DNA from 3 places in the Streptococcus sp. NPS 308 genome. Region 3 is predicted to be linked to each of the others. Evidence: predicted binding sites of a transcription regulator. Region 3 holds the regulator's gene; each other region holds the start of a gene.

Region 1 (10,551 bases), 1.3 Mb from region 3:
TGGTTTTAGTATTACCATCATGTTGGCAGAGTTGTTTATCGTCTTTGGTTTATTTCTCTATCTAGGGCAAATGGCTCCAATTGTCTGGATTATCCTAGTCATTTTAGTGAGCTTAGCGACTATTGTATCGATTGTTAATCGATCTATGAATCCTGAGAGTAAGGTAACATGGCTGTTAGTAGCCTTTGTACCAGTGTTTGGACCCTTGCTCTATATCATGTTTGGAGAACGCCGTTTATCTAAAAAAGAAATGAAGCAGCTAAAGCAGCTCCAATCAATGGTTGATCGAGAGGACAATAGCAGAGCTCTCCGTTTGGAGTTAAAAGAGCAGGACAAGTCAGCTTACGGAGTTATCAAATCACTCCTCAGTATGGATACGAATGCCGATGTCTATGATCGAACGGATACACATTTTTTTGCCTCTGGTGAAAGTATGTGGCATCAGATGCTAGAGGATCTCAAGAAAGCTGAGAAGTTTATCTTTCTCGAATACTATATCATCGAAGAAGGTTTGATGTGGAATAGTATTTTGGAGATTTTGGAAGAAAAGGCAGCTCAAGGAGTAGAAGTGAAGCTTCTCTATGATGATATTGGTTGTATGGCAACCTTGCCTGGAGATTATACCATCCAGCTTCGTGGCCGAGGGATTGAAGCCCACAAATTTAATAAGGTGATTCCACGTTTGACCGTTGCTTATAACAACCGTGATCACCGTAAAATCATGATTATCGATGGGCAGATTGCCTATACAGGTGGTGTCAATCTAGCAGACGAGTATATCAACCATATCGAACGCTTTGGTTACTGGAAGGATAGTGGTATTCGGCTGGATGGTCCAGCAGTAAAGGCTTTTACCAGACTCTTTTTATCCACCTGGTATATCAATCGTGGAGAAATTAGTGACTTTGACCAATACCATCTTGAAAATCAACCTAGAGACGGGATGGGGATCTGTATTCCCTATAGTAGTGGACCAAAGCCCATTTACCAATCCCAGGTTGGGAAAACGGTCTATCAAAACCTTATCAACCAAGCTACAGACTATGTCTATATCACTACACCCTATCTGATTGCGGACTATGATCTCACCGAAAGTATCAAAAATGCAGCATTGAGAGGGGTAGATGTGCGAATTGTGACGCCTTGTATCCCAGATAAGAAGGTCATCCAATTGGTTACTCGCGGAGCCTATCCTGATTTGCTATCTGCGGGAGTACGCATTTATGAGTACAGTCCCGGCTTTCTTCATAGCAAGCAAATGCTGGTCGATGGAGAAGCAGCAACAGTTGGAACCATCAATTTTGACTATCGTAGCTTGCTCCACCACTATGAAAATGGCGTTTTGCTTTATAGAACACAATCTATTTTAGACATTGAGAGGGACTTCGAAGAGATTTTTAAAGTTTCTCAAGAAATCTATCCCCACACTATCAAAACCAGCTGGTATCAAAGCCTAATCAAGGAAATTGTCCAGTTGTTTGCACCTATGCTCTAACTATCGACCAAGATCTAGCCCAAGGCTGGGTCTTTTTTGTCTTCTTACGAATAGATAAGTAAAGGAGAAAACCATGCTTAATCTAGAAGATGATGATTTTATCAGAGAGTATAGTAATAGTCGATTTCATCGTTTTCGTGAAATCGAACGCTTTGCGTTATTGGATAAGAAATTTAGCAAATATCAATCCCAAGCTGACATTCCTGTAAGATTTTGATATACTAAAACAGATAAACTTAGAGGAGAAATTGAATGAACGTATACGGGAAAATAGATGAGAAACAAGAAGAATCTCATTACCAAGACTGGTCAGTGCCAGAAAAACGAGAAGGAGCTCCCATTCCCTTTTTTAGTATTTTGCTTTGGAGTTTAGTAGCCACAGCCATTTCGGTTGCCCTGCCTTTTATTTTTGGTTTAATCAGTCCGCAACAAAGTCAGGATCTTTATACCGGTTGGGCCTTGCATCAAAATGGTCAAATGTATACAGATTATTTTGGGACGGAGGGATTGCTCTATTATGTGCTAACCTACCTTTTTCAAGGCAGTGTTTTGATTGCTTTGGTTGAGTGGTTGGCCTTGTTTGGAGCAGGTGTTTTTCTTTTTAAGGCTGCGGATACTCTTGTCGGTCAAGAAAAGGAAGCGAAGCGAGTTGTCTTTATTCTATACTTGCTTGTAGCGGGCCTCGCTTTTGGTGGCGGTTATGCTCTCTTGCTAGCCCTACCTTTCCTATTTTATTCATTGAGTATCGTTACAAATTATCTCGCTTTTCCAAAGGATGACAAAGGATTTGTACGAGTGGGTATGAGCCTTGCACTTGCTTTCTTCCTTGCGCCAATCCCAACCGCCTTGTTTGCGGCTGTACTGGCCTTGGGAATTATCGGCTTTAATCTAGGCAAAGGTCACTTTGTTCATGGTCTATATCAGTTTTTTGCGTCAGCCCTAGGATTTTCACTCTTATTCTATCCTTTAGGCTACTATACAGTGTGGACAGGTAGTTTTGGGGATGCCATTAGCCAGACCTTGTATCCGGTAAATACTCTTAGCCTCTTTTCGAACTCGCATTTGCTTGAAAATGCAGCCTTCTATGGCTTGCTTGCTATTGGATTAGGTTCCCTTGGCTTGCTCTTTACAGGTTTGTTCCAGTCAAAACCAGCCAAGCAATATGCCTTATCGATTGCTGCTAGCTTGGGATTCTTGGTTTCTTTGGGAATCTTGATTCTCTCCAAAGAACCTATCAACGGTACTCGTCTTGTGGTGCTAATTCCTTTCTTGGTCTTGCTCCTTCTGACAGGAATCAAGGAAGATGTTTCTGAGGGAGGGAGTCGTCGTAGAAGAAGACGTGAGAAACAAACTTCTTTCCTTAAAGGAAATTTCTATCTACCACTGATTGCCCTTGCCTATCTCATTGTTCTTCCTATTGTGAGTCGCTACCTTTCACACCCAGTGACTTATCAGGAGAGAGAACGTCTTGCTAGTATGGTCAAACAGCAAACGAGTTCTGAGGATCGTGTCTATGCTTGGGATGATCGTCCTGATTTCTACCGTGCAAGTGAACGCTTGGCGCCGACTTCTCTATCAACTCCAACACTTTATACTGCAAGCGATGAAAATAAAACCAAACTGATGAATGACCTGAAAGAAAATCAACCGAAGATGATTGTGGTCAATCAAAAAGTTGCCTTGTGGTCAGATGTAGAGAGCTGGCTCAGTGAAAACTATGAGCTTGTTCAGACAGATACTAGCGAGTTTAAACTTTATAAATCAAAATAACAAAAATCAATATCTTGTGTAATTTTAAAAATTTTAGGATTTTTAACACAAGATATTGATTTTTATTTTTAGAGTGGTATAATACTGAATATAAACAATTCAACAATATTTTAGAAAAGAGCATGGATATGATTGTATTAGAAGAAAAGCTTGCAACCGTTCCCACCTTGTTCGTTGAAAAACGAGATGGTAGGCGTGTGGTGTTTGATGTAGACAAGATTGACAAGGCTCTCCACAAGGCGGCGGAAAAGGTTATGGACGTTACGCCTCTAGTAGAAAAACGCCTAAATGGTCTAGTTGAAAGAATCGTGACTGAAATTCACAGCCGCTTCCCTCAAGGTGTCAAGATTTACGAAATTCAAAATGTCGTAGAACATGAACTCCTTGAAGCCAAAGAATATGCCTTGGCTGAGGAGTATATCACTTATCGGACACAAAGGGATTTTGAGCGCTCAAAAGCGACAGATATCAACTTTAGTATCCATAAACTTCTCAATAAAGATCAAGCAGTTGTCAATGAAAATGCCAATAAAGACAGCGATGTCTTCAACACCCAGCGTGATTTGACAGCAGGGATTGTTGGGAAGTCGATCGGGCTACAAATGCTTCCTAAGCACGTAGCTAATGCTCACCAAAAAGGGGATATCCACTATCATGACTTGGACTACAGCCCCTACACTCCGATGACCAACTGCTGTTTGATTGATTTTAAAGGCATGCTGGAAAATGGTTTTAAGATTGGAAATGCAGAGGTAGAGAGTCCCAAGTCTATCCAGACTGCGACAGCTCAGATTTCACAAATCATCGCCAATGTTGCTTCTAGTCAGTACGGGGGCTGTTCAGCTGACCGTATCGATGAAGTCTTGGCGCCTTATGCGGAGAAGAATTATCAAAAGCACCTCAAGGATGCGGAAGAGTGGGTCTTGCCTGACAAACGGGAAGATTACGCTTGGAAGAAAACCCAAAAAGACATCTACGATGCCATGCAATCTCTCGAGTATGAAATCAACACCCTCTTCACTTCAAATGGACAAACACCTTTTACTTCACTCGGTTTTGGTCTAGGAACTAGTCGTTTTGAGCGGGAAATTCAAAAAGCTATCTTGACCATTCGTATCAAGGGACTTGGTTCAGAACACCGTACAGCTATCTTCCCTAAACTCATCTTTACGCTAAAAAGAGGACTCAACTTAGAGGAAGGTTCACCTAACTACGACATCAAACAGTTGGCTCTTGAGTGTGCAACCAAGCGGATGTACCCAGATGTCTTGTCCTATGATAAGATTATCGAACTGACTGGCTCTTTCAAGGTTCCTATGGGATGCCGTTCTTTCCTCCAAGGCTGGAAAGATGAAAATGGTGTTGAGGTCAATTCAGGTCGGATGAATCTAGGTGTTGTGACAGTCAATTTACCTCGTATCGCCCTCGAGTCTGAAGGGGATCTGAATAAGTTTTGGGAAATCTTCAATGAACGTATGAACATCGCAGAAGATGCTTTGGTTTACCGTGTTGAACGTACCAAGGAAGCAACACCAGCGAATGCCCCTATCCTTTATCAGTACGGAGCCTTTGGCCGCCGTCTTGGAAAAGAAGAAAGTGTTGACCAACTCTTTAAGAATCGCCGTGCAACAGTTTCGCTGGGCTACATCGGTTTGTACGAAGTGGCGACGGTCTTCTTTGGAAACAGCTGGGAAAGCAATCTTGAAGCCAAGGAATTCACACTGGATATCATTCGCGATATGAAACGTCGTGTGGAAGAGTGGTCTGACCAATATGGTTACCATTTCTCTATCTACTCCACACCGTCTGAAAGTCTGACAGACCGCTTCTGTCGCTTGGATACAGAGAAGTTCGGCTCTATTCCGGACATCACGGACAAGGAATACTACACCAACTCGTTCCACTACGATGTTCGTAAAAATCCAACACCGTTTGAAAAATTAGACTTTGAGAAAGTTTACCCAGAAGCAGGTGCGTCAGGTGGTTTCATCCATTATTGTGAGTATCCAGTTCTTCAACAAAATCCTAAAGCCTTGGAAGCTGTTTGGGACTATGCCTATGACCGTGTCGGCTATCTAGGGACCAATACTCCGATTGATCGTTGCTACAAGTGTGACTTTGAAGGGGATTTTGAACCAACTGAGCGAGGCTTTGCTTGTCCCAACTGTGGCAATAGCGACCCTAAAACAGTAGATGTGGTCAAACGTACGTGTGGTTATCTGGGAAATCCTCAAGCGCGTCCGATGGTTAATGGACGCCACAAGGAAATCGCTGCGCGTGTCAAACACATGAACGGTTCAACTATTAAAACAGCCGGACATGAAGTAACAAATTAGAAGGAAACGCAATGGGGAAATACCAATTAGACGATAAGGGACGCGCACAAGTGACCCGTTATCACGAGAAACACTCGAAAGGTGGGACAGGTAAAAAAGAACGCTTGCTCAACCTCAGAGAACAGTTTTTAAACAAGAGCAAGAAAAAATAAAAGTGAGAGTCTGCTCTCACTTTTCTCTTAGGTGGGATGGGAATATGGAACTACGCAGACCGATATTGGCAGATAAAGAAACAGTTTTAGAGATGATGGCAGAGTTTGAACAGACTCAATCAGCCCACGATGGCGGGTTTTGGAACGCCAACAATTTTGTTTATGAAGAGTGGTTAAAAAACAATCAAGATCATGAAATGGGGATTAATTTGCCTGAAGGGTGGGTGCCTGATATTCAGTTAGTCGCTTTTTCGATAGATGGTCAAGCTGTAGGATTTCTCAATATCCGCTTGTGTCTCAATGACTTCTTATTGGAAGAAGGTGGACATATTGGCTACTCCATCCGCCCCTCTGAAAGAGGTAAGGGTTATGCGAAAGAATCCCTCCGACAAGGTCTACAAGTTGCTAAGGGAAAGAATATTAAACGAGCTTTAGTGACTTGTAGCACAGAAAATCCAGCAAGCCGAGCTGTTATCTTAGCTAATGGTGGGGTGTTTGAGGATGTTCGCAATGGTGTAGAACGTTACTGGATAGATTTGGAGTAAAAGGATGACATGGAATACACCAAAACCAGGTGAATGGAAAAGTGAGGAACTTAGTAAAGGGCGGATCATTGATTATAAGGCCTTTAACTTTGTCGATGGAGAAGGTGTGCGCAACTCTCTCTATGTATCAGGTTGCATGTTTCACTGCGAGGGGTGCTATAATGTTGCGACTTGGTCTTTCAACGCAGGCATTCCCTATACGCCAGAATTAGAAGAACAGATTATGACAGACCTTGCCCAACCCTATGTTCAAGGTTTGACCTTGCTAGGAGGAGAACCATTTCTCAATACAGGTATCCTCTTGCCGCTCGTTAAGCGCATTCGAAAGGAATTGCCAGACAAAGACATCTGGTCCTGGACGGGCTACACTTGGGAAGAAATGATGCTGGAGACTCCAGATAAACTGGAACTCTTATCATTGATTGACATCCTTGTCGATGGACGGTATGATAAAAGCAAACGCAATCTTATGCTCCAGTTTCGAGGTTCGTCCAATCAACGGATTATCGATGTGCAAAAATCCCTCAAAAGTGGGCAAGTGGTGATTTGGGACAAGCTTAATGACGGAAAAGAAAGCTATGAGCAGGTGAAGAGAGAATGAAGAAAAAAGACCTGATAGAACAACTGGTTTCAGAGATCGAAACGGGAAGAATTAGGACGCTGGGGATCTACGGTCATGGGGCTTCAGGTAAATCAACCTTTGCACAGGAATTACATCAAGCCCTAGATTCTACTACAGTAAATTTACTAGAAACAGATCCCTATATCACCTCAGAACGTCACCTGGTAGTACCAAAGCAAGCGCCAGATCAAAAGGTGACGGCTTGTCTGCCAGTGGCGCATGAACTAGCAAGTTTACAGAGAGATATTCTCGCCTTGCAGGCAGGCATGGACATCTTGACGATTGATGAACCTTGGAAGGCTAGCGAGGTCTTGTCTGGAGCAAAGCCAATTCTTATTGTTGAAGGGATGTCCGTGGGTTTTCTTCCCAAGGAACTCTTTGACAAAACCATCTGTTTCTACACGGATGAGGAGACCGAATTAAAGAGGCGCTTAGCTCGAGATACGACTATGAGAAATCGCGATGCATCTTTTGTATTAGCTAGCCATCAGATGAGACGGGAGCAGTATCTGCGATACTATAGAGAAACCGAGTCTAAAGCGGACATTTTAGTAGATCAATCAGAAGATACATTCAAGGTCAAAATGACACATATTATATAGAAGAAAAGGTAGTTTTTTATAGATGTAAATCCGTAATTTTGGAAAGATAAAAAGAGAAAACAGTTTCATCTTAAAAAAAACGGAAAAAGCTCACAAATCCCTTGCAATCGCAGGGGCTTTGTGTTATTCTACCGTGGTGCTGTAAATCACATCTTTAGCTGTGATGCAAGAGGTTGTGACCACGATTGGATACACTGCCACACAACGCGCGTCGATTTCCTATTTTTGCTTTGAGTTTGAATCCCTTTATGTCTTAGACTTGAGCACAAAAAATGTTCGTTAAAAACTTTCCAGACTATATCAATAAGAATTGGAAGGATGGTCTTGGTTGAAGCCTGCATTGTTTTTCAGCTCTGGTTGAGACCGGTAAATTGAACGTTTTGTTTGTTATAGGCACCGTTTTTTCTGGGAAAAGGGAGATGATAGTGAATGGTGTGATATATCCTATACGCAAAGAATGCTATTTCATTTTGTTGCGTGAATTAGCCTCTTGGTAGCTAGAAAGTTTAGAGCTGAGGTTGATTGCTAGTCAGTCACCTTAGAAGTGAAAGTAAAAGGAGCGAAGGAATGTTTTTAAAAATAATCAGTAGTATCTCTACAAATAATTTCCAAGATCCAAACATGATGGAAAAAATTAGCCATCTATGGCAGGAGCACCAGAAAGAAGTAGAGGAGGCATTTGCCCAAGGGCTTCCGATTTATGCAGTCTATCATGATTATGTCAGCGACTACAAGGGGGATTACAGCTTGTCGCTCTGTAGTCTATCCGATAAAGAAGACTGGGATTTTGACACTTCAGAACAAACCTACCAAGTATTTGAGGTGGATACAAGTGATTCAAAAGGGTTTCTCCATACCTGGCAACAAATTTGGCAGGCAGAAGAAGCAAGAGAACTGCAACGTCAGTATAGTATTGATTTTGAAAAATATGATCCAGATCAGACAGTATCTATCTTTATCGCCACCCCCAAAAATGGGTAAATTGTCAAACTATGTTTTATTTACGAAAGAGGATCAGAACATACTCTAGTAACTTAGGTTAGTAAAAAAACGAAAAAAAGCTCACAAATCCCTTGCAATCGCAGGGGCTTTGTGTTATTCTATTATGGTGCTGTAAATTACAGCTTTAGCTTTGATGCAAGAGGTTGCGACACGCTCGGTTGCATTGCCACGCAACGCGCGTCGGTTTTCTTGTGGAGCTAGCCTATTATCTTAAATAGACGAAAAGGAGAAAAAGATGGCAAACAAAAAAATCCGTATCCGTTTGAAAGCTTACGAACACCGTACGCTTGACACAGCGGCTGCAAAAATCGTAGAATCAGCTACTCGTACAGGTGCACAAGTTGCGGGTCCAATCCCACTTCCAACTGAGCGTAGCCTCTACACAATCATTCGTGCGACTCACAAATACAAAGACTCTCGCGAACAATTTGAAATGCGTACACACAAACGTTTGATCGATATCGTTAACCCAACTCAAAAAACAGTTGATGCGTTGATGAAATTGGATCTTCCAAGTGGTGTAAACGTAGAAATCAAACTTTAATCCAAAGTTTGAAACCTTGAGCATGAAAAACGCTCGTTAAAAACTTTTTGAATAAAAAATATAGAAAAGGAACTATTTTCTCATGACAAAAGGAATCTTAGGGAAAAAAGTGGGAATGACTCAAATCTTCACTGAAGCTGGCGAATTGATCCCTGTAACAGTTATTGAAGCAACTCCAAACGTTGTTCTTCAAGTTAAAACTGTAGAAACAGACGGATACAACGCTATCCAAGTTGGTTTCGATGACAAACGTGAAGTATTGAGCAACAAACCTGCTAAAGGACATGTAGCAAAAGCTAACACGGCTCCTAAGCGCTTCATTCGTGAATTCAAAAACGTTGAAGGCTTGGAAGTTGGTGCTGAAATCACAGTTGAAACATTCGCAGCTGGAGACGTTGTTGACGTAACTGGTACTTCTAAAGGTAAAGGTTTCCAAGGTGTTATTAAACGCCACGGACAATCACGTGGACCAATGGCTCACGGTTCTCGTTACCACCGTCGTCCAGGTTCTATGGGACCTGTTGCACCTAACCGCGTATTCAAAGGTAAAAACCTTGCAGGACGTATGGGTGGCGACCGCGTAACAATTCAAAACCTAGAAGTTGTACAAGTTGTTCCAGAAAAGAACGTTATCCTTATCAAAGGTAACGTACCAGGTGCTAAGAAATCTCTTATCACTATCAAATCAGCAGTTAAAGCTGGTAAATAATAAAGAAAGGGGAAATCAGTCACAATGGCAAACGTAACATTATTTGACCAAACTGGTAAAGAAGCTGGCCAAGTTGTTCTTAACGATGCAGTATTTGGTATCGAACCAAATGAATCAGTTGTGTTTGATGTGATCATCAGCCAACGCGCAAGCCTTCGTCAAGGAACACACGCTGTTAAAAACCGCTCTGCAGTATCAGGTGGTGGACGCAAACCATGGCGTCAAAAAGGAACTGGACGTGCTCGTCAAGGTTCTATCCGCTCACCACAATGGCGTGGTGGTGGTGTTGTCTTCGGACCAACTCCACGTTCATACGGCTACAAACTTCCACAAAAAGTTCGTCGCCTAGCTCTTAAATCAGTTTACTCTGAAAAAGTTGCTGAAAACAAATTCGTAGCTGTAGACGCTCTTTCATTTACAGCTCCAAAAACTGCTGAATTTGCAAAAGTTCTTGCAGCATTGAGCATCGATTCTAAAGTTCTTGTTATCCTTGAAGAAGGAAATGAATTCGCAGCTCTTTCAGCTCGTAACCTTCCAAACGTGAAAGTTGCAACTGCTACAACTGCAAGTGTTCTTGACATCGCAAATAGCGACAAACTTCTTGTCACACAAGCAGCTATCTCTAAAATCGAGGAGGTTCTTGCATAATGAATTTGTATGATGTTATCAAAAAACCTGTTATCACTGAAAGCTCAATGGCTCAACTTGAAGCAGGAAAATATGTATTTGAAGTTGACACTCGTGCACACAAACTTTTGATCAAGCAAGCTGTTG
Region 2 (10,551 bases), 590 kb from region 3:
ATGATCACCGTGTGAAGTCACATAACCTTGATCGGTAATTTTCACGACAATTTGTTCTGCCTGAATATCTTCCTTTTTGCTAACTTGATCTGGTGTCTGAGTCTCTGTTTTTTGAGAGTCTTGTTTCCCATCAACATAAGACACACGGTTATTATCTTTGTTTCCTTCTACCTGGTGTTGGTTCAGTGCATAGATGCAAAGACTTAGGGAAAGGACTAAAGCCGATCCCGCCACAAGATACTTTTTCTTCATTTTCATCATCTCCTCATTTTAATTCTTCTGCAAGAACTTTCATATTTTCTTCTAGATTTTCTAAGTAAGTTTTGTCATTTTCGGGGTCTGCTTCCAAAGGATTCAGTGTTTTCAGACTAACCCCTGTTGATTTGATCAAGGTTTCAGCAACTTTAGAAGAGGCATTGCTCTCAGTAAAGATGGTTTTAACCTTATAGGTTTTGACAAATTCTTGGATTTCTGTCAACTGTCTCGGACTCGGCTCTTGTTCAGGGGAAATTCCTGCTATACCAAGTTGTTTCAAACCAAAGCGTTTAGCCAGGTAAGAAAAGGCTGTGTGTTGCGTAACAAAAGTCTTTTGACTTGCTTTTTCAAAAATAGGCTGGTACTTCTTAGTCAATTCTTGGGCTTTAGTAATAAAGTTTTTAGCATTCTTTTGATACGTTTCCTTATTAGCACTGTCAATCTCCGAAAGTTTATCCGCAATAATCTGCGCTTCTTCGCCTGCTTTTTCAGGATCTAACCAAGTGTGAGGGTCGTAAAGTGTTTTTTCATCAATCCCATCACCAGCTTCTACATCTTCTAAACCTGGTACACGTTCCAAGGTCATCCCTTCAGACGCTTCTAAAACTTTAACTTTTGATTTTTTCAAATTTGGATCCAGACTTCCCGCCCAAGACTCCAGTGTATGCGAGTGGTAGACAAATACATCCGCGTCATAAATAGCAGCAATGTCATTCGCTGAAGGTTCATATGAGTGAATTCCACTACTTGACTGAATCATCCGAACATCATTCAAGTCACCTGATACCTCTTTGACCATGGCATAGACTGGATAAAAACTTGTTACAATCTTCATCCCTTTTGCTTCTTGTTTTTCTTTTTGACTACATGCTCCTAAGACAAGAGCCAACAAACTGGCCATCAATAATAGGATCGTTCTTTTTTTCATCATTACTCCTTAACTAGTATTTAACCATTTAATTAACTAGTAAATAGTTTATCTTTATTTACATTATATGTCAAGTTATTTTGCACATTTTCATGAAAAAAATGAGAACTAGAACTCACATTCTGCTCTCATTTTTCGATTTTATCTTTTCTAGCTCTCCTATCCTGTTTTTAGGAGTTAGAAAATGTTGCTACGACTACTTACTCTCCCTTAACAAAGCCAATAATTTTTCAGCTTCTGCCATAATAGTATTGTTGTCTTGGGCGCCAAATAGCAAGTTATTCTTTAATCCCGTGAGAGTTTCTTTGGCATTAGACTTGATAATTGGATCCTGGATTTTTCCAAGTAAATCTTCAGCCTCTCTCAGTTTTTCTTCAACCTTTTCAGTTTCAACCTGAGGTTCTTCTGATTCCTCTGGCGATTCTTTTTCTGGCTCCTCAGTTGGTTTTGGAGACTCTGGTTTCTCACTCTGAGGTTTCTCTTCGCGAGGTTTTTCTTCCTCAGGTTTTTCTGTCCGAGGTTTCTCTACTGATGGTTTTTCCGTATGATTGTTATCAGCTTGACCATTTTGGTTTCTTTGAACATGGTCACTTGCATTACCCCATCCACTATCTGAATGTGGACGTTCGTTTGGATGTTCAACATAGTACTTCACAGTCGCAAAGAGGTCCTCTAGAGTATAGCCCTTAGGAGCCTCATAAAGACCTTCGTCAAACCACTCAAATTTGATGTTATGGTAATGGTCATAATGAGGAATAATCAAGCTTCCGTTTTTGACTTCCACAGTATGTTGGAGATTGTAAGGCATACGATCAAGTGGCACCTTCTTAGCTGCTTTCACGCGGTTGTAGATAGCTTCTGCTCCTTTAGCCTCCGTATTTCCTGAATTCTGATGGTCTGTCGAAGGAGGCGTTAAACCTTTCTCTTTAGCATAAGCCTGGGCTGCCGCTCTTTCAGCTTCAGACAAACTATCTTTCTTAATCCAATGACTATGGGTCATATGTGGAGTTACATAGGCATCCCCCTCATCACTTGTGATATCACGGGGATCAAAGATATAACCATCTTCTGTTGTATACTTGCCTGCCAACTTGGCTACTTGAATCTCATCATCTGTATAAGCTATTTGCGCATTCGGTTTTCCTAAACGTTCTGGATGACGAATCGGTGCTAGGAAGGTAAGAATATCATCAACTAACTTGACTTTATCGCTTGAGACATCATTGAGACGTTCCAAGAGTTTATCTAAAGCGTCAAAATCAGCTTGGCGTCCTTTATTATCAAGTAAGTCTTGATGAACTCTTGCTAGCAAATCATAAGCCTTATTGTAAAACTCTCGATTACCAGATGGGAGGTTGGTTTTCTTAGCTCCGAGCTTATGAGTTAAACTTTCTTGCTCGGCCAGTTTGCTATCAATGGCTGCTGCTGTTTCTGCTGAAAGTTCCTTGGCAGGAGTATAACGTGAGATTCCATTCTCCTCAAATACATAGCCATCAGCTACTTTTCGAATCGCCTGTTTAACCAATTTTCCGTCAATTGGATTGCTTGGAGCTGGTTGAGGATTTGGTGCAGGTTGCGGGCTTGGACTAGGTTCCGGAGTCGGTTGTGGACTTGGTTGTTCTGGTCTTGAATCCGGCACCCAGTGGTTCGAACGATAGCGAAGCGGGATGATGCGAGCGATTCGTTCTTCCAATTCAGACATTTGTTCATAAGGAATAAAGTGGTAATGGTTACCATGAGGGACAGCTACACCTCTGGCGGTTCGACTTGTGATTTGCGCCGGGTCGAAAACAAGGCCATCAGATTCTACGTGTCGTTGGCTCAAAGGCAGTTTGTAGAGCTGTTTCAAAAGACTATCAATGTCATCACTTTGACTTGCTTGACTGTTAGTATTGCTGTTGTTACTTGTATTAGTATTTGTAGTTCCTGGATTGCTTACAGAAGGTACCCAGTTTATTCTTGGAGTGTTATCGCTATTTTGTCGGCGATAGGTTCTTGAACTTGACAGATTGCCCCGACCAGATAGGAAGGCTTCTGCAGCAGCCAATTCGCTGGCTGATAACTCACTCTTAGGAATGTAATGGTAATGATCGCCATGAGGAACGATATAAGCATCACCAGTATCCTCTATAATATCAGATGCATTAAAGATGTAACCATCATCTGTGGTATAACGCCCTTGCGAACGTGCCAGAGCTACAGCACCATCGTTTCTTGGAGTCCCACCTTCACGATGTTGACTATGCTCTTGTTTTTGTCGATTGATTTCTGCTTTCGTACGAACATTATCCGCATGGGCAGCATCCTTAAGGTAGACATAGTATTTTCCATCTACCTTGATAACATATCCACCCTTAACCTCATTGACAATATCCTCATCTTTTAGCTTATAGTTTGGATCCTTCATCAGCAACTCTTCACTAAAAATCGCATCATAAGGGACCTTCCCATTGTAATAATGATAGTGGTCTCCATGTGAAGTGACATAGCCTTGGTCTGTTATCTTGATGACGATTTGCTCCGCATTGATTCCTTCACGCTTGCTAACTTCATCAGGAGTCAAATTCTCCGTTTTTTGCGTCGCTTGTTTTCCATCTATATAGGAAACACGATTATTTTCCTTAACCGTTCTGGCTTGATAAAGTCCCAACTCGTAAGAACAAACACTTAAAATCAAAGCTGCCGCAGAACCAGCAAGGTATTTCTTATTAACTTTCATCGAAACTCTCTTTCTTTTTGATATTTCTAGTTGCAATTCATTTCTAAACTGCAGAAACTCCTCTCTATTACTTAACTGGTTAATAGTTTACTCCTAAATTTGCAACTTGTCAAGGATTTTATGAACCGGTTAAGTATTTTTTTATTCTGCCCCACTACTTTGTCTTCGAAAGGCTTCATATAAAGCAGTTTTCCTTGATATTTCTTTAAAAAATATCAAAAAAACCCCTGCAACTGAGTTGCAGGGACTTTTCGATTAATCAAAATTAACGTATTCTTTTTGAAGTTCAAGAACTTCTTCCATTGTTGAGCATTCTGTAAGGGCACGGTTTGCGTACTCTTCCATCTTAGCTGTGTCAAGTTTCTTCATCAAGCTACGTGTACGAAGTACAGATGTTGCTGACATAGAGAACTCATCCAAGCCCATTCCGACAAGAAGTGGAACAGCTTGTTGGTCACCAGCCATCTCACCACACATACCAGCCCATTTCCCTTCAGCGTGAGCTGCTTTGATCACATTGTTGATCAAGCGTAGGATTGATGGGTTGTATGGTTGGTAAAGGTATGAAACTTGCTCGTTCATACGGTCTGCTGCCATTGTGTATTGGATCAAGTCGTTCGTACCAATTGAGAAGAAGTCAACTTCTTTGGCAAATTGGTCTGCAAGCATAGCTGCTGCAGGAATCTCGATCATGATACCAACTTGGATATCATCCGCAACTGCAACACCTTCAGCAAGAAGGTTTGCTTTTTCTTCGTCAAAGACTGCTTTCGCTGCACGGAATTCTTTCAAGAGCGCAACCATTGGGAACATGATACGCAATTGACCGTGAACAGACGCACGAAGAAGGGCACGGATTTGTGTGCGGAACATAGCATCTCCAGTCTCAGAGATAGAGATACGAAGGGCACGGAATCCAAGGAATGGGTTCATTTCGTGAGGCATATCGAAGTAAGGGAGTTCCTTATCTCCACCGATATCCATTGTACGAACGACAACAGGTTTACCGTTCATTCCTTCAAGTACAGCCTTGTAAGCTTCGTACTGCTCATCTTCTGTTGGGAAGTCTTGAGAATCCATGTACAAGAACTCTGTACGGTAAAGACCAACAGCTTCAGCACCGTTGTCATTGACACCTTCAACGTCTTTTGGAGTACCGATGTTGGCAGCCAATTCAAAGTGTTTGCCATCAGCAGTTACTGTTTTAGCATCTTTCAAGAGAGCCCATTCAGCTTTCTGTTGAGCATAAGCTTCACCAGCAGCCTTGAATTCAGCCGCTTGCTCATCAGTTGGGTTGATAATAACCTCACCAGTGATACCGTTAACGGCAAGGATGTCACCGTCTTTTACGATTTCAGTGATGTTGTTTGTACCCAATACTGCTGCAATTTCAAGTGTACGTGCCATGATAGCTGAGTGGCTTGTACGCCCACCAATGTTGGTTACAAAAGCTTTTACAAAGTTTTTGTCCAATTGAGCTGTATCAGAAGGAGTCAAGTCATGTGCAATGACAATCACTTCTTCATTAATAGAAGCTGGGTTTGGCAATTTTTTACCAAGAAGGTTTGCCAATACACGTTTTGTCACGTCGCGGATATCCGCCGCACGTTCTTGCATGTATGGGTTGTCTTCCATACCTTCAAAGATAGTGATAAACATGTCTGTAACTTCTTTCAGACCTGCTTCTGCATTCACTTTCTTAGCACGGATTGTTTCCTTGATTTGGCTGATCATTTCTGGGTCAGCAAGGACCATTAAGTGAGCGTCAAATACTTGAGCAGCTTCTTCACCGAGCGTACCTACTGCTTTCTCACGAATAACAGAAAGCTCGTCTTGTGATGCTTTTAGAGCAGCATCAAGGCGAGCTTCTTCTGCGTTTGTATCTTCGACTGTAACAGTCTCAAATGACAAATCCGGTTGAACGAGTAGATATGCTTTTGCAACTGCAACACCGTCTGATGCTGCGATTCCTTTAAGCATTTCTGTCATTTTCCTTATGCCAATCCTTCTTTTTCCATAGTTTCAGTGATAGCAGCGATTGCGTCGTCAGCATCTGCACCTTCAGCTGAAATTGTAACGTCAGCACCTTGGCCAACACCAAGACTCATAACACCCATGATAGATTTAAGGTTTACTGATTTACCTTTGTATTCAAGAGTGATATCTGAAGCAAATTTGCTAGCTGTTTGAACCAACAATGTTGCTGGACGTGCGTGAATACCTGTTTCTGCCACTACGTGGAAATCTTTAGAAGCCATAGTTTGACTCTCCTTTAGTTATTTCTTTTTTGAGTTATATGTGATAACCCTTACAAGACTGTATTATATCACCTTCTAGATAATTTTTCAAGTGTTTTATGGACTTTCTTCTATTTCCTTTCTGATAACTTGCTGAAAATCTTCTATTTGTCTTACCAATATACAGTATATAGTTTTTTTGTTTTGATAAACTTTGATAGTTCAATGAAAACCCAATTTTACACTCTGACAAAACACTATATCTTGTGCTTTGTTTTTGAAACTGTAACTTTTTAGCACAAGATTTAGTTTAAAAAGTTTGACAAAGTTTTTTTTTCTGATATACTAAGAAAGTAATCAATTTTGAAAGAGGAGTTACGAAAATGGTAACCGTTTATTCTAAAAACAACTGTGTCCAATGTAAGATGACCAAGCGTTTCTTGGACAGCAACAATGTGGCTTATCGTGAGATTAATCTTGACGAGCAACCTGAGTACATCGATCAAGTTAAAGAGCTCGGTTTCAGCGCAGCTCCTATTATCCAAACACCAACTGAAGTTTTTTCAGGTTTCCAACCAGGAAAACTAAAACAGTTAGCATAATCTTAGTACATCATCCAGAAGAAACTGCTTCTAGGGCTAACTTAGAAGCCTTTCTTTTGTAATTAGATAAGGGAAATTTTATGGGATTAAAACATCTTGAGGACGTGACCTACTTCCGTCTCAATAACGAAATCAACCGTCCTGTTAATGGACAAATCATGCTTCATAAAGATAAAGAAGCCTTGGATGCCTTCTTTAAAGAAAATGTAGTTCCAAACACTATGGTTTTTGATTCAATCACTGATAAAATCAACTACCTCATTGAACACAACTACATTGAAACAGCATTTATCAAGAAATACCGCCCAGAATTCTTGGAAGAATTGTCTCAATTTATTAAAGATCAAAACTTCCAATTCAAGTCTTTCATGGCTGCCTATAAGTTTTACAATCAATATGCCTTGAAGACTAACGATGGGGAATACTATCTTGAAAGCATGGAAGACCGTGTCTTCTTTAACGCACTTTATTTTGCTGATGGTGATGAAGCTGTTGCGATTGATATTGCCAATGAAATCATCCATCAACGCTACCAACCTGCTACTCCTTCCTTCTTGAACGCTGGTCGTGCTCGCCGTGGGGAGTTGGTATCTTGCTTCTTGATTCAAGTAACGGATGACATGAACTCTATCGGACGTTCCATCAACTCTGCCCTCCAGCTTTCTCGTATCGGTGGTGGTGTGGGAATTACCCTCAGCAACCTTCGCGAAGCGGGTGCACCTATCAAAGGTTATGAAGGAGCTGCTTCTGGTGTCGTTCCAGTTATGAAACTCTTCGAGGACAGTTTCTCTTACTCCAACCAATTGGGTCAACGTCAAGGGGCTGGTGTAGTCTACCTCAACGTCTTTCATCCAGATATCATCGCCTTCCTTTCAACCAAGAAAGAAAATGCCGATGAAAAAGTTCGTGTGAAGACCCTCTCACTTGGAGTTGTGGTACCAGATAAATTCTACGAATTGGCTCGTAAAAATGAAGAAATGTACCTCTTCAGCCCTTACTCTGTAGAGCTTGAGTATGGTGTGCCATTCAACTATATCGATATCACTGAAAAATATGATGAATTAGTAGCAAATCCAAAAATCCGCAAGACAAAAATCAAGGCGCGTGATTTGGAAACTGAAATCTCTAAATTGCAACAAGAATCTGGTTACCCTTATGTCGTCAACATTGATACAGCTAACCGTGCAAATCCTGTTGATGGAAAGATTATCATGAGTAACTTGTGTTCTGAGATTCTTCAAGTTCAAGAACCAAGCTTGATCAACGATGCTCAAGAATTCCTTCAAATGGGAACAGACGTTTCATGTAACCTTGGATCAACTAACGTGGTCAACATGATGACCTCACCTGACTTTGGTCGTTCTATCCGTGCGATGGTTCGTGCTTTGACTTTCGTTACAGATAGTTCACACATCGTAGCTGTCCCTACTATCGACCACGGAAACAGTTTGGCTCACACCTTTGGTCTTGGTGCCATGGGGCTTCATAGCTACCTTGCCCAACAACTCATCGAATACGGATCTCCTGAGTCAGTTGAATTTACAAGCATCTACTTTATGCTTATGAACTACTGGACCTTGGTGGAATCAAATAATATCGCCCGCGAACGTGGTATCACCTTCCACAACTTTGAAAAATCAGATTATGCCAACGGAAGCTACTTCGACAAGTATGTAACTGGTGAATTTGTTCCAAAATCAGACCGTGTTAAAGAACTCTTTAAAGATGTCTTTATTCCAAGTGCTGCTGATTGGGCTGAACTTCGCGAAAAGGTTCAAGCAGATGGTCTTTATCACCAAAACCGCCTTGCTGTAGCGCCAAATGGTTCTATCAGCTACATCAACGATGTTTCTGCTTCTATCCACCCGATTACACAACGTATTGAAGAACGCCAAGAGAAGAAAATCGGTAAGATCTACTACCCAGCTGCAGGTTTGTCAACAGATACTATCCCTTACTACACTTCTGCTTACGATATGGATATGCGTAAGGTGATTGATGTTTACGCTGCTGCAACAGAGCACGTGGACCAAGGGCTTTCACTCACTCTCTTCATGCGTAGTGACATTCCAAAAGGTCTTTACGAATGGAAGAAAGAAAACAAACAAACGACACGTGACTTGTCAATCCTTCGTAACTATGCCTTTAACAAGGGAATCAAGTCAATTTACTACGTTCGTACCTTTACAGACGACGGTGGAGAAGTCGGTGCTAACCAATGTGAAAGCTGTGTGATTTAACGAAGTCTCACTGAGGTAACTAACATGAAAAATTTAATTTTAGAGTCTATTAAAATTATAAAAGATGTTAAATGGGATTATGCTAGAATGGCTCAGCTTACAAAATTATGGGGTGGACCTAAAAAAGCAGCTGCTTCTCTAACAGTTATACTTCTTTCTTTGGGAACTGCTCTAGGTGCAATAGCAACTGTCAGTTTTCAAAAAATATATAAACATTTCCTTTCTAAACTTCAAACTAACAAGAATATAAACTCACCAAACGACGAAAATAAACAAATGATTCAACAAAAAACGGATGAGTACTTAACCGAAGTACAAATTAGAAAAGAAAACAATCAAAGTACAGACGATATTGATGAAGAATATAACAATTCTATGAAAGAACTTTTAGATAGCCACTAAGAATGATTAATTCAAAAGGATTTTTACAAAATGGAAACTTACTACAAAGCCATTAACTGGAATGCCATCGAAGATGTTATCGACAAATCAACTTGGGAAAAGTTGACGGAGCAATTCTGGCTCGACACTCGTATCCCCTTGTCAAATGACCTTGACGACTGGAGAAAACTATCAAACAAGGAAAAAGACTTGGTAGGAAAAGTCTTTGGTGGTTTAACGCTTCTTGATACCATGCAATCTGAAACAGGGGTTCAGGCTCTTCGTTCTGACATCCGTACACCGCATGAGGAAGCTGTTTTTAACAACATCCAGTTTATGGAATCTGTCCACGCAAAATCTTACTCTTCTATCTTTTCAACCTTGAATACCAAGGCTGAAATTGAAGAAATCTTTGAATGGACCAACACCAACCCTTACCTACAAAGAAAAGCAGAAATTATTAATGAGATCTACCTCAATGGTACGCCTCTTGAAAAGAAGGTTGCCAGCGTCTTCCTTGAAACCTTCCTCTTCTACTCTGGTTTCTTCACACCGCTCTACTATCTCGGTAACAACAAACTAGCCAATGTTGCGGAAATTATCAAGTTGATTATCCGTGATGAATCTGTTCACGGAACTTATATCGGTTACAAATTCCAACTTGGTTTCAATGAATTACCTGAAGAAGAGCAAGAAAAGCTCAAAGAATGGATGTACGACCTGCTCTACACTCTCTACGAGAACGAAGAGGGCTATACAGAAAGTCTCTATGACGGTGTTGGTTGGACTGAGGAAGTTAAAACCTTCCTTCGTTACAATGCCAATAAGGCTCTTATGAACCTAGGACAAGATCCACTCTTCCCAGATTCAGCTGATGATGTCAATCCTATCGTTATGAACGGTATTTCAACAGGAACTTCTAACCACGACTTCTTCTCTCAAGTCGGAAATGGTTACCTCCTTGGTGAAGTTGAAGCTATGCAAGACGAGGATTACAACTACGGTTTAGACTAATTTGGCCAATCATTCAAAATATCATGGTTGTTTTAAACAAACCATGATATTTTTTTTTTTTGTTTTATTTTGTTTTTTTCTATTTGATTGATTGAGCGTTTTATGGTAAGATAATAATAGTAGAAATCGAGGTGATAAGGATGCTAAAGCAAGAAAAACTAGATAGTATTCTAGA
Region 3 (10,551 bases):
TAATCGGTTTGTCATTGACAGCTTTGATTCTAGCTGGCTTGAACATCACTGGACTTTCAGTAAACCCAGCTCGTAGCTTGGCTCCTGCTGTATTGGTAGGTGGCGCAGCCCTTCAACAAGTTTGGATTTTCATCCTTGCTCCAATCGTTGGTGGTGTTCTTGCAGCTCTTGTTGCGAAAAACTGCCTTGGAACAGAAGAATAAGAAACGAAAAAAGAGTCCTGTTCTCAGTTTGAGGAACAGGGCTTTTTCTATGCAAACAAAAAAGCACTCCCTTTTTGAATGGGAGTGTTTCGTGATTAGCTCAATTCAGCAACGATGGCTTTGATTTGTTCTGCTGTGTGAACACCTGCAACCTGTTTCACAACTTGGCCATCTTTCTTGAAGAGAAGGGTTGGGATAGACATGATTCCAAAAGCACGAGCTGTGTTTGGATTTTCATCAACGTCCATTTTAACGATTTTCAAGACATCTTCTGAAAGTTCTTCAGACAATTTGTCCAAGATTGGACCTTGCATACGACATGGACCACACCAAGTTGCCCAGAAGTCTACCAAGACCAAACCGTCTTTTGTTTCTTGTTCAAATGTTGCATCTGTAATTGCTTTTGCCATTGTATTTCTCCTTTTTTAGTTATATTGGCTTAAATCTTGTTTCATGAGATAGAAGAAGACATCTCCATAAGTCCCATGGTAGTCCAAATCATGACCATTGTAGGTTAATTTTTGGACAGTGTAGTAATCCGCGACACCTATAAGGCAGGCTTGTTGAGAACGTTCAAAGTCTTGGTATGACTCGAAAGTCATGGTTCTCTTTTGCTTGCTGGCATCTAGGTAGGTAATTTCGATCATATAAAACTCCTTTGTTCGATCTTGACTTTATTTTACTCCTTGGAAAGAGGAATGTCAAGAAAAATGATTGCGCACGCAACCTTTTTTTAAAAAATCTGATTACGAAATGAAATCAAGACTCGTCTCCAGTCTTTCTTCGACAGCCTTTTGCAGGTAAGCTAGAGTTGTCTGTCCCTCGTCAGTCAGGCAGATAAAGCTAGCCCGTCTATCCTGATCGCAACACCGGCGACTAAGCAAACCGCAGTTTTTCTCTTCTAGTCGGGCCACCATTCGAGAAACAGCGCTCGGACTAAGATGGAGTTTATCTGGCAGGTCAATCTGTCGTAAGGATTTTTCATCAGCTAGATCCAGATAGTAGAGTAGGTAAAACTCTTTTAAGGTCAACCTTTGTTCACTCTGTTGGGCGATGGTTTCTTCTAACATGGCTTCCATTTCCTTTTGACGACGGTTGTAGTCAAACCATTTTTCTAAGTAGGTCATTGTTTTCTCCTTTCTTTTCAAAGTAAAAATCACAAAGTCATTACTGATTATCTTTGTAACACAAGATGATTGCGCATGCAATGATTATACTACTTTTATCTAATCCTTGCAAGCAAGAAGAATTCCAATATTTCCTTGAAATTTTCTGAAAAAAGAGTAAACTGGTATGCAAGAAGTCTATTTCGTGGAGTTTAGGATGAAATTATATGTTCAATTAATGATTCTCTTTGTGATTTCATTGATCGGTGAGGGAATCTCTAGTTTCTTTCATCTGCCCATCCCAGGCAGTATTATCGGGTTGCTGCTTCTCTTTCTAGCCCTACAGTTCAAGTGGTTACGGATCAGGCATGTCAATATGGTCGGGAATTTCTTGCTGGCCAATATGACCATTCTCTTTTTGCCACCAGCAGTGGGAATCATGGAAAAGTTTGATGTGATTGCCCCTTACCTCTTGCCTATCGTTTTGATTGTCTTTTTTGCAGCTGTTATCAATATTATCCTTATAGCCCTAGTGGTTCAGTTCATCAAACGACGGTTTGAGGGAGATTATGAGAAAGGAGACGCCAAATGAGTGAATTTGTTTCCAATCCCCTATTTGGAATTGCATTATCTATCCTAGCTTATCTAGTAGGGATGTTGATTTACAGACGTTTTCCCCATCCATTGACAACACCCTTGCTGTTGTCGGCTATTTTTATCATTATTTTCCTTAAGGCGACGGGTATTTCTTATCAAGATTATTACCAAGGTGGGGTTTATCTGAACAACTTGATAGTCCCATCGACCGTGGCTCTAGGGATTCCGCTTTACAAGAGTTTTCACCTGATGAAGCACCATGCACGGAGTATTCTCTTTGGTAGTCTGTTAGCAGTAGTTGTCAATACTAGTTTTACAGCCTTAGTTGCGAAAATATTTGGCATGGACTTCTTCCTAGCTATTTCTCTCTTTCCCAAGTCAGTGACAACCGCCATGGCAGTGGGGATCACAGAAAAATTGCAAGGTTTGACGACTGTGACCTTGGTCGTCGTAGTGGCGACTGGGATTTTGACCAGTGTTATCGGACCAACCCTTTTGAAGTGGTTGAAAATTGATGATCCAGTTGCGGTGGGACTTTCCCTTGGTGGAACAGGTCATGCTGTCGGAACGGGTACGGCTTTTCGATACGGTTCTGTAGCAGGAGCTATGGGTGGCTTGGCTATCGGTGTCACCGGTATTCTCTACGTCTTTGTAAGCCCCATCGTAGCCAGTTTGATATTGAGTTAAAGAAAAACCCAGCTTTCTAGCTGGGCATTTTTTATTGCAAATTAACCTTGTTTTTTAAGATATAGTAGGTTCCGAGATAGTAGATAGCCGATAAAAAGAGATCGCGTAAGATTTCTGTACCAGCCATCACGTTAAAGTCATTGTCAACTCTTAAGAAGAAAGTGATATAACCAATAACGATGGAAATGACGATATAGGCTAAAATTCCCATTGCTGTTCGATACTCGTTAAAGAGTTGCCCAATAGAGATGGAGAGGTAAATGGATAAAATCCATGCGATAGAACTGACAAATAGTGATAGGGCATACAGCCAGCCGTAGCTGAGGTAAGGGGAAATGAAGTTATAGAGAGCAGTGAAGTCTTTTTCTATTGGTGTTAAGAAGAAGATAATCAATATACTCAAGATAAAGACGATATAGCTTAAGATGGACCAGACAAGACCACCTAAAAGTTTTGCGATGATGATTTGGTGCTCGGAGACAGGCAAAGTCAAGGTCAAGTAACCTTGGCGGTCATAAACACTACCCTTAAATCTTCGGATGATTAAAAAGATTGTTGCAATCCAAAGAGTGACACTGAGTCCTCCGAAGACTAAAATCAAAAAGAAAATGAGATAGCCTGTATTATCAGGGTTGTAACTAGGGCTAAGACTGCTAATAAAAATTCCAATCAAAACTGAAATTGCAAGTACAGCACCGTAGAGTGCAAGATACCATTTATTGATATTTTTAAATTCATAGCGAACTAAATTCCAAAACATAATAATCTCCTTTAACTAAGCCTTGAACTCTTGACGGAAGAGCTGGTCAATGGATTCACCTGACTCGTAACGAATATCATCAACATTTCCTTGTCGGGCGACTTTTCCGTCTTTGAGGAAGATAATCTCATCCAAGATTGGCTCAATATCTGAAATCAAGTGGGTTGAAATCAGCACCGTAGAGGTTGGTGAGTAGTTGTTGATGATGGTATTGAGGATATAATCACGGGCAGCTGGATCCACTCCACCGATCGGTTCATCGAGGACATAAAGACGAGCTTCGCGGCTCATAACCAGGATGAGTTGAACTTTTTCCTTGTTCCCTTTTGATAGTTTCTTGAGGCGGTTGTTCTCATCAATGCCAAGATCAGCTAACAGGTGTTGGGCTCTTTCGAGATTGAAATCTTGATAGAAGGTTTTAAAATAGGTTAGAGCATCCTTAACCTTCATCTCTTCATTGAGATAAGTTGTGTCAGGCAGATAAGAGACAATCGCCTTGGTGGCTGGACTTGGATCCTGTCCGTTAATGAGGACACGTCCTTTATCGGGCTGAAGGAGGCCATTGATCAGTTTGATTAAGGTTGTTTTCCCGGATCCGTTTGGTCCAAGGAGTCCGACAATCTTTCCGGCTGAGATCTCTAGTGAGATATTGTCAAGTGCCGCAGTTGCTCCATAAGATTTTGATACATTCTCAAGTGCTAGTAGTGTCATAGTCTTAAACTCCTTTGATATAATCACTTAATACATTTGGCAGTTCTTCTTTTTGGTAGCCAAATTGGAGCATGCAAGAGACGAAGTGTTGCAGTTGCTCCTCGGAAAGTTGTTTGCGGGACTGAACGATGAGGTCCAAATCCTCGGTGACAAAACGACCAGTTGTTCGCTTGCTGTATACAAATCCTTCACGTTCAAGGTCAGATAAGGCGCGCTGAATGGTATTAGGATTGACCCCAGCCTGGCTCGCCAGTTCTCTCACGGTAGGGAGCTGTTGGTTGGGTTCCAGTTCATGGGAAACAATCTGTAGTTTGATTTTTTCCATAATCTGTAAATAAATCGGTTTTGTATTATCAAATGACCAGGACATCATAGTCTCCTTTCTTTGTCTTTCTTGTTCTAATCAAATAATACAATAAAACAAAAAACTTGTCAAGTAAAAATAAGAATTGTTTTGGGAATTGCTCAAAAAATGGTATAATGAAAAGAAAACGACAAGGAGGGAAATGCATGCGTTGTCCAAAATGTGGGGCTACAAAGTCAAGTGTTGTTGATAGTCGACAAGCCGAAGAAGGAAATACCATCCGCCGAAGACGTGAGTGCGATGAGTGTCAGCATCGTTTTACAACCTATGAACGAGTAGAAGAAAGAACGCTGGTCGTCGTCAAAAAAGACGGTACACGTGAGCAGTTTTCGAGAGATAAAATCTTTAATGGGATTATTCGCTCAGCCCAGAAACGCCCTGTTTCAAGTGACGAAATCGGCATGGTGGTCAATCGCATCGAACAAAAACTCCGTAGTCGCAGTGAGAATGAGATCCAAAGTGAATATATTGGGTCTTTAGTCATGGAAGAATTGGCAGAGCTGGATGAGATTACCTATGTTCGTTTTGCCAGTGTTTACCGTAGCTTTAAGGATGTAAGTGAGTTGGAGAGTCTGCTCCAGCAAATCACCCAGTCCTCTAAGAAGAAAAAGGAAAAATAGATGAAACCAAATGACCGTTTTTCTTTTCTAAAGAATAATCGGGTGTCGCAAGATACCTCTTCTCTGGTGCAGTGCTACCTCCCGATTATCGGTCAGGAGGCGCTGAGCCTCTATCTATATGCCATTACCTTTTGGGATGGTGGGCAAAAAGAACACCTCTTTTCCCATATCCTCAATCACTTAAACTTCGGCATGCCGACCTTGCTCCAATCCTTTAAAGTCTTATCTGCCTTAGATCTGTTGACCCTTTATCAGAAGGGGGAGAACTATGAATTGCAGCTCCATTCTCCCCTCTCCAGTCAAGAATTTCTAAGCCATTCTGTCTATAGTAGATTATTAGAGAAAAAGATTGGGGATACTGCAGTCGCTTCCATGAAGCAGGCTCCAAGTGAGGGAGAAGCACTCTCTGTTTCTTTGAGTCAAGTCTTTCCAACCCTGACTGACGAAGTGACTCCAAGCGAGTCTAAAAGCAAGTTAAAAAATGATTTTGATTTGGAACATTTCCAGCGCCTGATGGCTCGAGATGGTTTGCGTTTTAAAGACGAGCAGACGGATGTTTTGGAATTGTTTGCCATCGCAGATGAAAAAAAATGGACCTGGTTTGAAACTTATCAATTAGCCAAGGCGACAGCAGTAGCTCAGGTTATTTCAGTCAAACGCATGCGTGAAAAGATAGCACAAAAACCAGCATCTTCTGACTTTAGCCCCAAAGAAATGACCATTATCAGGGAAGCCAAAAATAAAACTCCCCTGCACTTTTTAGCGGAAATCAAGCAAACGCGTAAGGGGAACATCACCCAAAGTGAAAGAGAACTCCTTCACCAGATGGCGTCTTTAAGCTTGTTGGATGAAGTCATCAATATCATCTTGCTTCTAACCTTTAACAAGGTTGATTCGGCCAATGTCAATGAAAAATACGCCATGAAGGTCGCAAATGACTACGCTTATCACAAGATTCGAACAGCAGAGGAAGCTGTGCTTCGGATTCGAGAGCGTCGGCAAAAAGGGCAAGAAGAACAGAAAAACAAGGTCAGCTCAACTAAGACAAATGTTCCTAAGTGGAGTAATCCAGAATACAAGAATCAAACCAGTGAGGAAACTCGTCTGGAACTAGAACGCAAAAAACAAGAAATGTTAGCCCGATTAGAAGAAGGAGGAGACTAGATGGAAAGTGTTGGTGATGTAATCAAACGTCAGACAAGTCGTTTTCAGTATCAGGACCTAGTCCAGCAGATTATGAAAGACCCAGATGTAGCAGCTTTTATCCAGAAAGAATCCCTCAGCCAAGAGGAGTTAAATCGTAGCATCTCCAAGTTCAACCAATATATCACAGAACGGGATAAGTTTCTTCGTGGGGATGCGGACTATATAGCGCGTGGCTATAAGCCTATCTTGGTTATGAATCACGGTTATGCGGATGTGTCTTATGAAGAAACACCAGAACTAATCGCGGCAGAAAAAGAGGCGGCAATCAAAAATCGTCTCAAGTTGATCAATCTACCAGCAAGCCTTAAGAAAGCGAAATTGGCTCAGATTGACCTAGATGATCTAGGCCGTTTGCCGATTTTTGAGAGACTCTATGCCTTTGTTGACCTTTATCCAAGCATCCGAAAAGGCCTCTATCTTTACGGAGATTTTGGTGTTGGTAAGAGTTTCATGATGGCAGCCTTAGCTCATGACCTATCTGAAAAACGTGGGGCCTCAACAACTATTCTCCACTATCCAAGCTTTGTCATTGATGTGAAAAATGCCATCGGTGAAGGATCTGTGAAGACCTTGGTGGATGACATCAAGCTAGCAGAAGTCTTGGTCTTGGATGATATTGGTGCAGAGCAGTCAACACCTTGGGTGCGTGATGAGATTCTCCAAGTTATTCTCCAGTATCGTATGCAGGAAGATTTGCCGACCTTCTTTACTTCCAACTTTAATTTCCAAGATTTGGAAAAACATTTTTCCAAAGGAAAGAATGGAAATGACGAGACTTGGGAAGCTAGACGGGTCATGGAACGAATCCGTTATTTAGCTGAGGAAACCAGACTAGAAGGAGAAAATCGCCGATGACAGAAACCATTAAACTGATGAAAGCCCATACTTCAGTTCGTCGCTTTAAGGAGCAAGAAATTCCTCAAGCGGACTTGGACGAGATTTTGACTGCTGCTCAAATGGCGTCATCTTGGAAAAATTTCCAATCCTACTCTGTGATTCTTGTACGTAGTCAAGAGAAGAAAGATGCCTTATATGAATTGGTTCCTCAGGAAGCCATTCGCCAGTCAGCTGCCTTTTTGCTCTTTGTCGGTGACTTGAACCGAGCTGAAAAGGGAGCAAGTCTTCATACGGACACTTTCCAACCTCAAGGGGTAGAAGGCCTCCTTATCACGTCTGTTGACGCTGCGCTTGCGGGGCAAAATACCTTGCTTGCTGCTGAGAGTCTGGGATATGGTGGTGTTATCATCGGTTTAGTCCGCTACAAGTCAGAAGAAGTGGCAGCGCTTTTTAACCTACCTGACTATACCTACCCTGTTTTTGGGATTGCCCTTGGCGTGCCAGATCAACAACACGAGGTCAAACCAAGACTGCCTTTGAACCAAGTGGTATTTGAAGAAGAATACCAAGAACAGCCTGTTGCAGCGATTTTGGACTATGACAAAGTACAGGCAGACTATGCTGGTGCGCGTGCGACGACCTCTTGGAGTCAGCGTTTGGCAGAGCAGTTTGGTCAAGTCGAACCTCGTTCAACTCGGAAGAATCTAGAACAGAAAAAGTTATTGTAGAAAGTGAGAAAATATGGCCTTACCAACTGTTGCCATTGTAGGACGTCCCAATGTTGGGAAATCAACCCTATTTAACCGAATCGCTGGTGAGCGAATCTCAATCGTAGAAGATGTCGAGGGTGTGACACGTGACCGTATCTATGCAACGGGTGAGTGGCTCAATCGTTCCTTTAGTATGATTGATACTGGAGGGATTGACGACGTCGATGCTCCCTTCATGGAGCAAATCAAACACCAGGCAGAAATCGCTATGGAAGAAGCGGATGTCATCGTCTTTGTAGTTTCTGGGAAAGAAGGGATTACAGATGCGGATGAATACGTAGCCCGTAAACTCTATAAAACCCATAAACCTGTTATCCTTGCCGTTAACAAGGTTGACAACCCAGAAATGCGAAATGATATTTTTGATTTCTATGCGCTAGGATTGGGCGAACCGCTGCCAATTTCGTCTGTCCACGGTATTGGTACGGGTGATGTGCTGGATGCCATTGTGGAAAATCTACCACACGAAGTCGAAGAAGAAAATCCAGATGTGATCAAATTTAGCTTGATTGGCCGTCCTAACGTTGGAAAATCAAGTTTGATCAACGCTATTTTGGGAGAAGACCGCGTGATTGCTAGTCCAGTAGCTGGAACAACGCGTGATGCCATTGATACCCATTTTACAGATACGGATGGACAAGAGTTTACCATGATTGATACAGCTGGTATGCGTAAGTCTGGTAAAGTCTATGAAAATACGGAGAAATATTCTGTCATGCGTGCCATGCGTGCCATTGACCGTTCTGACGTGGTCTTGATGGTCCTCAATGCCGAAGAAGGTATCCGTGAGTACGACAAGCGTATCGCAGGTTTTGCCCATGAAGCCGGTAAAGGGATGATTATCGTGGTCAATAAGTGGGATACCCTTGAGAAAGACAACCACACCATGAAGAAATGGGAAGAGGATATCCGTGAGCAATTCCAATACCTACCTTATGCTCCGATTGTCTTTGTATCCGCTCTCACCAAGCAACGTCTCCATAAACTGCCTGAGATGATTAAGCAAATCAGTGAAAGCCAAAACACGCGTATTCCGTCTGCGGTGCTTAACGATGTCATCATGGATGCCATTGCTATCAATCCAACACCGACAGACAAAGGCAAGCGCCTTAAGATTTTCTACGCAACCCAAGTGGCAACAAAGCCACCAACCTTTGTCATCTTTGTCAACGAAGAAGAACTCATGCACTTTTCTTACTTGCGTTTCTTGGAAAATCAAATCCGCAAGGCCTTTGTCTTTGAGGGAACACCGATTCACTTGATCGCGAGAAAACGAAAGTAAACCTTGCTTGTTTTTCTACAAAAATAAACTAAAAGAAGACTTCATAGTCTTCTTTTTTCTATACTAAAAGGGGAGAAAAGAACCTGCCAAATTGGAGGAGAATCTGTCATCAAATTTCAATCATTTTCCTAGCTTTTGTAATCTATTTGTAATGAAAATGCACTTTCTTTGTAAAAATCAAAATGCTATAATTCCTTAAATCAATTTTCCTTTATCAGGGAGGATATTATGAAAAAAAGCAGATTATTTAAACATAGTTTGTTGGTTCGCTTGCTTGGGTTGCTGATGGTCTTTCTCTTCTTGTCAGCATTCACAGCACCTGAAAAACCTGAGTACGGGATCTATGACCCAGATCACTATCTAACGGATGAGACTATAAGTCAGATTCGGGAATTGAATAATGTCAATAGTAAAAAATCAGAAAAATTCCAGATGGGCGTTTACGTTGTGAAAAGCCTAGATGGAGAAACAATCGAGACTGTCGCCAACGAAACAGCTAGAGCTTGGAAGATTGGCTACTCGGGAGACAACAACGGCGCCTTGATTGTGGTCGCTGTTGAGGATAGAAAATCACGGATTGAAACCAGTAATAATGTGGCAAGTAAGATCACAGACTATCAGACCAATAGATTTTTGAAAACAGCACGACCTTACTTTCAAAAGGGAGACTACAGCAATGGAGTTCTTTCTATAGCAAACAATCTCAACTACATGTTTTATAGTGGATCGAGTACGACTGCTTCAAGTTCTAAAAGTAGTTACGACTATACTACCAACTCTAGTCGCTTAAGGGAACTGGAAAGGTATGCTGGTGAGAGGAGTTCTTCACGACGTCATCGAAAAAGCAGTTCGAGTGACGGAGTTATCGGATTTGGAATTCTCATTTACTTCATCGTGATGATTATCGGATTTATATCTGGAGGTCGTGGTGGTGGTTCACATGGCGATGATTCTGGCGGTGGCTGGTGGGGCGGTGACTCATCAGATTCAGGTTCCTCTTGGTCTGACTCAGGATCCGACTCATCTGGTGGCTGGGACGGCGGTGGCTTTGATGGCGGTGGTTCGTCTGATGACTGGTGAGTGATCATATATTACTCAAACCGATTTCTCCATACAGTAAGGTGACTCCTTTGCAACAGTTCACTCCTTAATTAAAAATAAAAACAAAGTTTGGGAAATTGATTTAAAATCTGAGTATTTTCTCAGAAAAGTTGATAAAAGAAAGTGTTAAGGTTTTGATATGAAACAAAATAAAGTAATTCTCTCAATAGTGGCGATTTTCTTTGGACTACTAGTTCTGGGAAGTTGTTCCGCAGTGACGACCTATAATGCTCTGGTTGGTGAACAGACTAAGGTGGAGCAGGCTCAGGCCGATGTCTCGACAGCCCTCCAACGTCGTTCGGACTTG

The links. Region 3 encodes NrdR, which represses ribonucleotide reductase genes. Its sites were predicted from a motif close to ACACNATATATNGTGT; they were not measured.
Region 1: the regulator NrdR is predicted to act here: its motif matches at 3,311-3,326, upstream of nrdD (anaerobic ribonucleoside-triphosphate reductase).
Region 2: the regulator NrdR is predicted to act here: its motif matches at 6,394-6,409, upstream of nrdH (glutaredoxin-like protein NrdH).

What each region holds. Positions count from the first base shown of each region.
Region 1 is NZ_AP017652.1:1,718,202-1,728,752, reverse strand. Features, by position in the region: gene cls (cardiolipin synthase) at 1-1,495, shown strand, start outside; gene SNAG_RS09835 (hypothetical protein) at 1,569-1,712, shown strand; gene SNAG_RS08760 (damage-inducible protein CinA) at 1,748-3,265, shown strand; gene nrdD (anaerobic ribonucleoside-triphosphate reductase) at 3,394-5,601, shown strand; gene SNAG_RS08750 (hypothetical protein) at 5,613-5,753, shown strand; gene SNAG_RS08745 (GNAT family N-acetyltransferase) at 5,798-6,298, shown strand; gene nrdG (anaerobic ribonucleoside-triphosphate reductase activating protein) at 6,303-6,899, shown strand; gene SNAG_RS08735 (uridine kinase family protein) at 6,896-7,522, shown strand; gene SNAG_RS08730 (effector binding domain-containing protein) at 8,090-8,503, shown strand; gene rpsJ (30S ribosomal protein S10) at 8,760-9,068, shown strand; gene rplC (50S ribosomal protein L3) at 9,151-9,777, shown strand; gene rplD (50S ribosomal protein L4) at 9,802-10,425, shown strand; gene SNAG_RS08710 (50S ribosomal protein L23) at 10,425-10,551, shown strand, end outside.
Region 2 is NZ_AP017652.1:1,050,254-1,060,804, forward strand. Features, by position in the region: gene SNAG_RS05490 (pneumococcal-type histidine triad protein) at 1-258, opposite strand, end outside; gene SNAG_RS05495 (metal ABC transporter solute-binding protein, Zn/Mn family) at 266-1,183, opposite strand; gene SNAG_RS05500 (pneumococcal-type histidine triad protein) at 1,380-3,902, opposite strand; gene ptsP (phosphoenolpyruvate--protein phosphotransferase) at 4,158-5,891, opposite strand; gene SNAG_RS05510 (phosphocarrier protein HPr) at 5,897-6,160, opposite strand; gene nrdH (glutaredoxin-like protein NrdH) at 6,523-6,741, shown strand; gene nrdE (class 1b ribonucleoside-diphosphate reductase subunit alpha) at 6,822-8,981, shown strand; gene SNAG_RS05525 (hypothetical protein) at 9,006-9,383, shown strand; gene nrdF (class 1b ribonucleoside-diphosphate reductase subunit beta) at 9,414-10,376, shown strand; gene SNAG_RS05535 (DeoR/GlpR family DNA-binding transcription regulator) at 10,517-10,551, shown strand, end outside.
Region 3 is NZ_AP017652.1:463,058-473,608, forward strand. Features, by position in the region: gene SNAG_RS02600 (MIP/aquaporin family protein) at 1-203, shown strand, start outside; gene trxA (thioredoxin) at 299-613, opposite strand; gene SNAG_RS02610 (DUF4649 family protein) at 629-850, opposite strand; gene SNAG_RS02615 (MarR family winged helix-turn-helix transcriptional regulator) at 950-1,330, opposite strand; gene SNAG_RS02620 (CidA/LrgA family protein) at 1,527-1,901, shown strand; gene SNAG_RS02625 (LrgB family protein) at 1,898-2,593, shown strand; gene SNAG_RS02630 (hypothetical protein) at 2,625-3,353, opposite strand; gene SNAG_RS02635 (ABC transporter ATP-binding protein) at 3,369-4,064, opposite strand; gene SNAG_RS02640 (GntR family transcriptional regulator) at 4,069-4,434, opposite strand; gene nrdR (transcriptional regulator NrdR) at 4,575-5,048, shown strand; gene SNAG_RS02650 (DnaD domain protein) at 5,049-6,212, shown strand; gene dnaI (primosomal protein DnaI) at 6,213-7,109, shown strand; gene SNAG_RS02660 (NADPH-dependent oxidoreductase) at 7,106-7,819, shown strand; gene der (ribosome biogenesis GTPase Der) at 7,833-9,143, shown strand; gene SNAG_RS02670 (TPM domain-containing protein) at 9,372-10,223, shown strand; gene SNAG_RS02675 (LemA family protein) at 10,384-10,551, shown strand, end outside.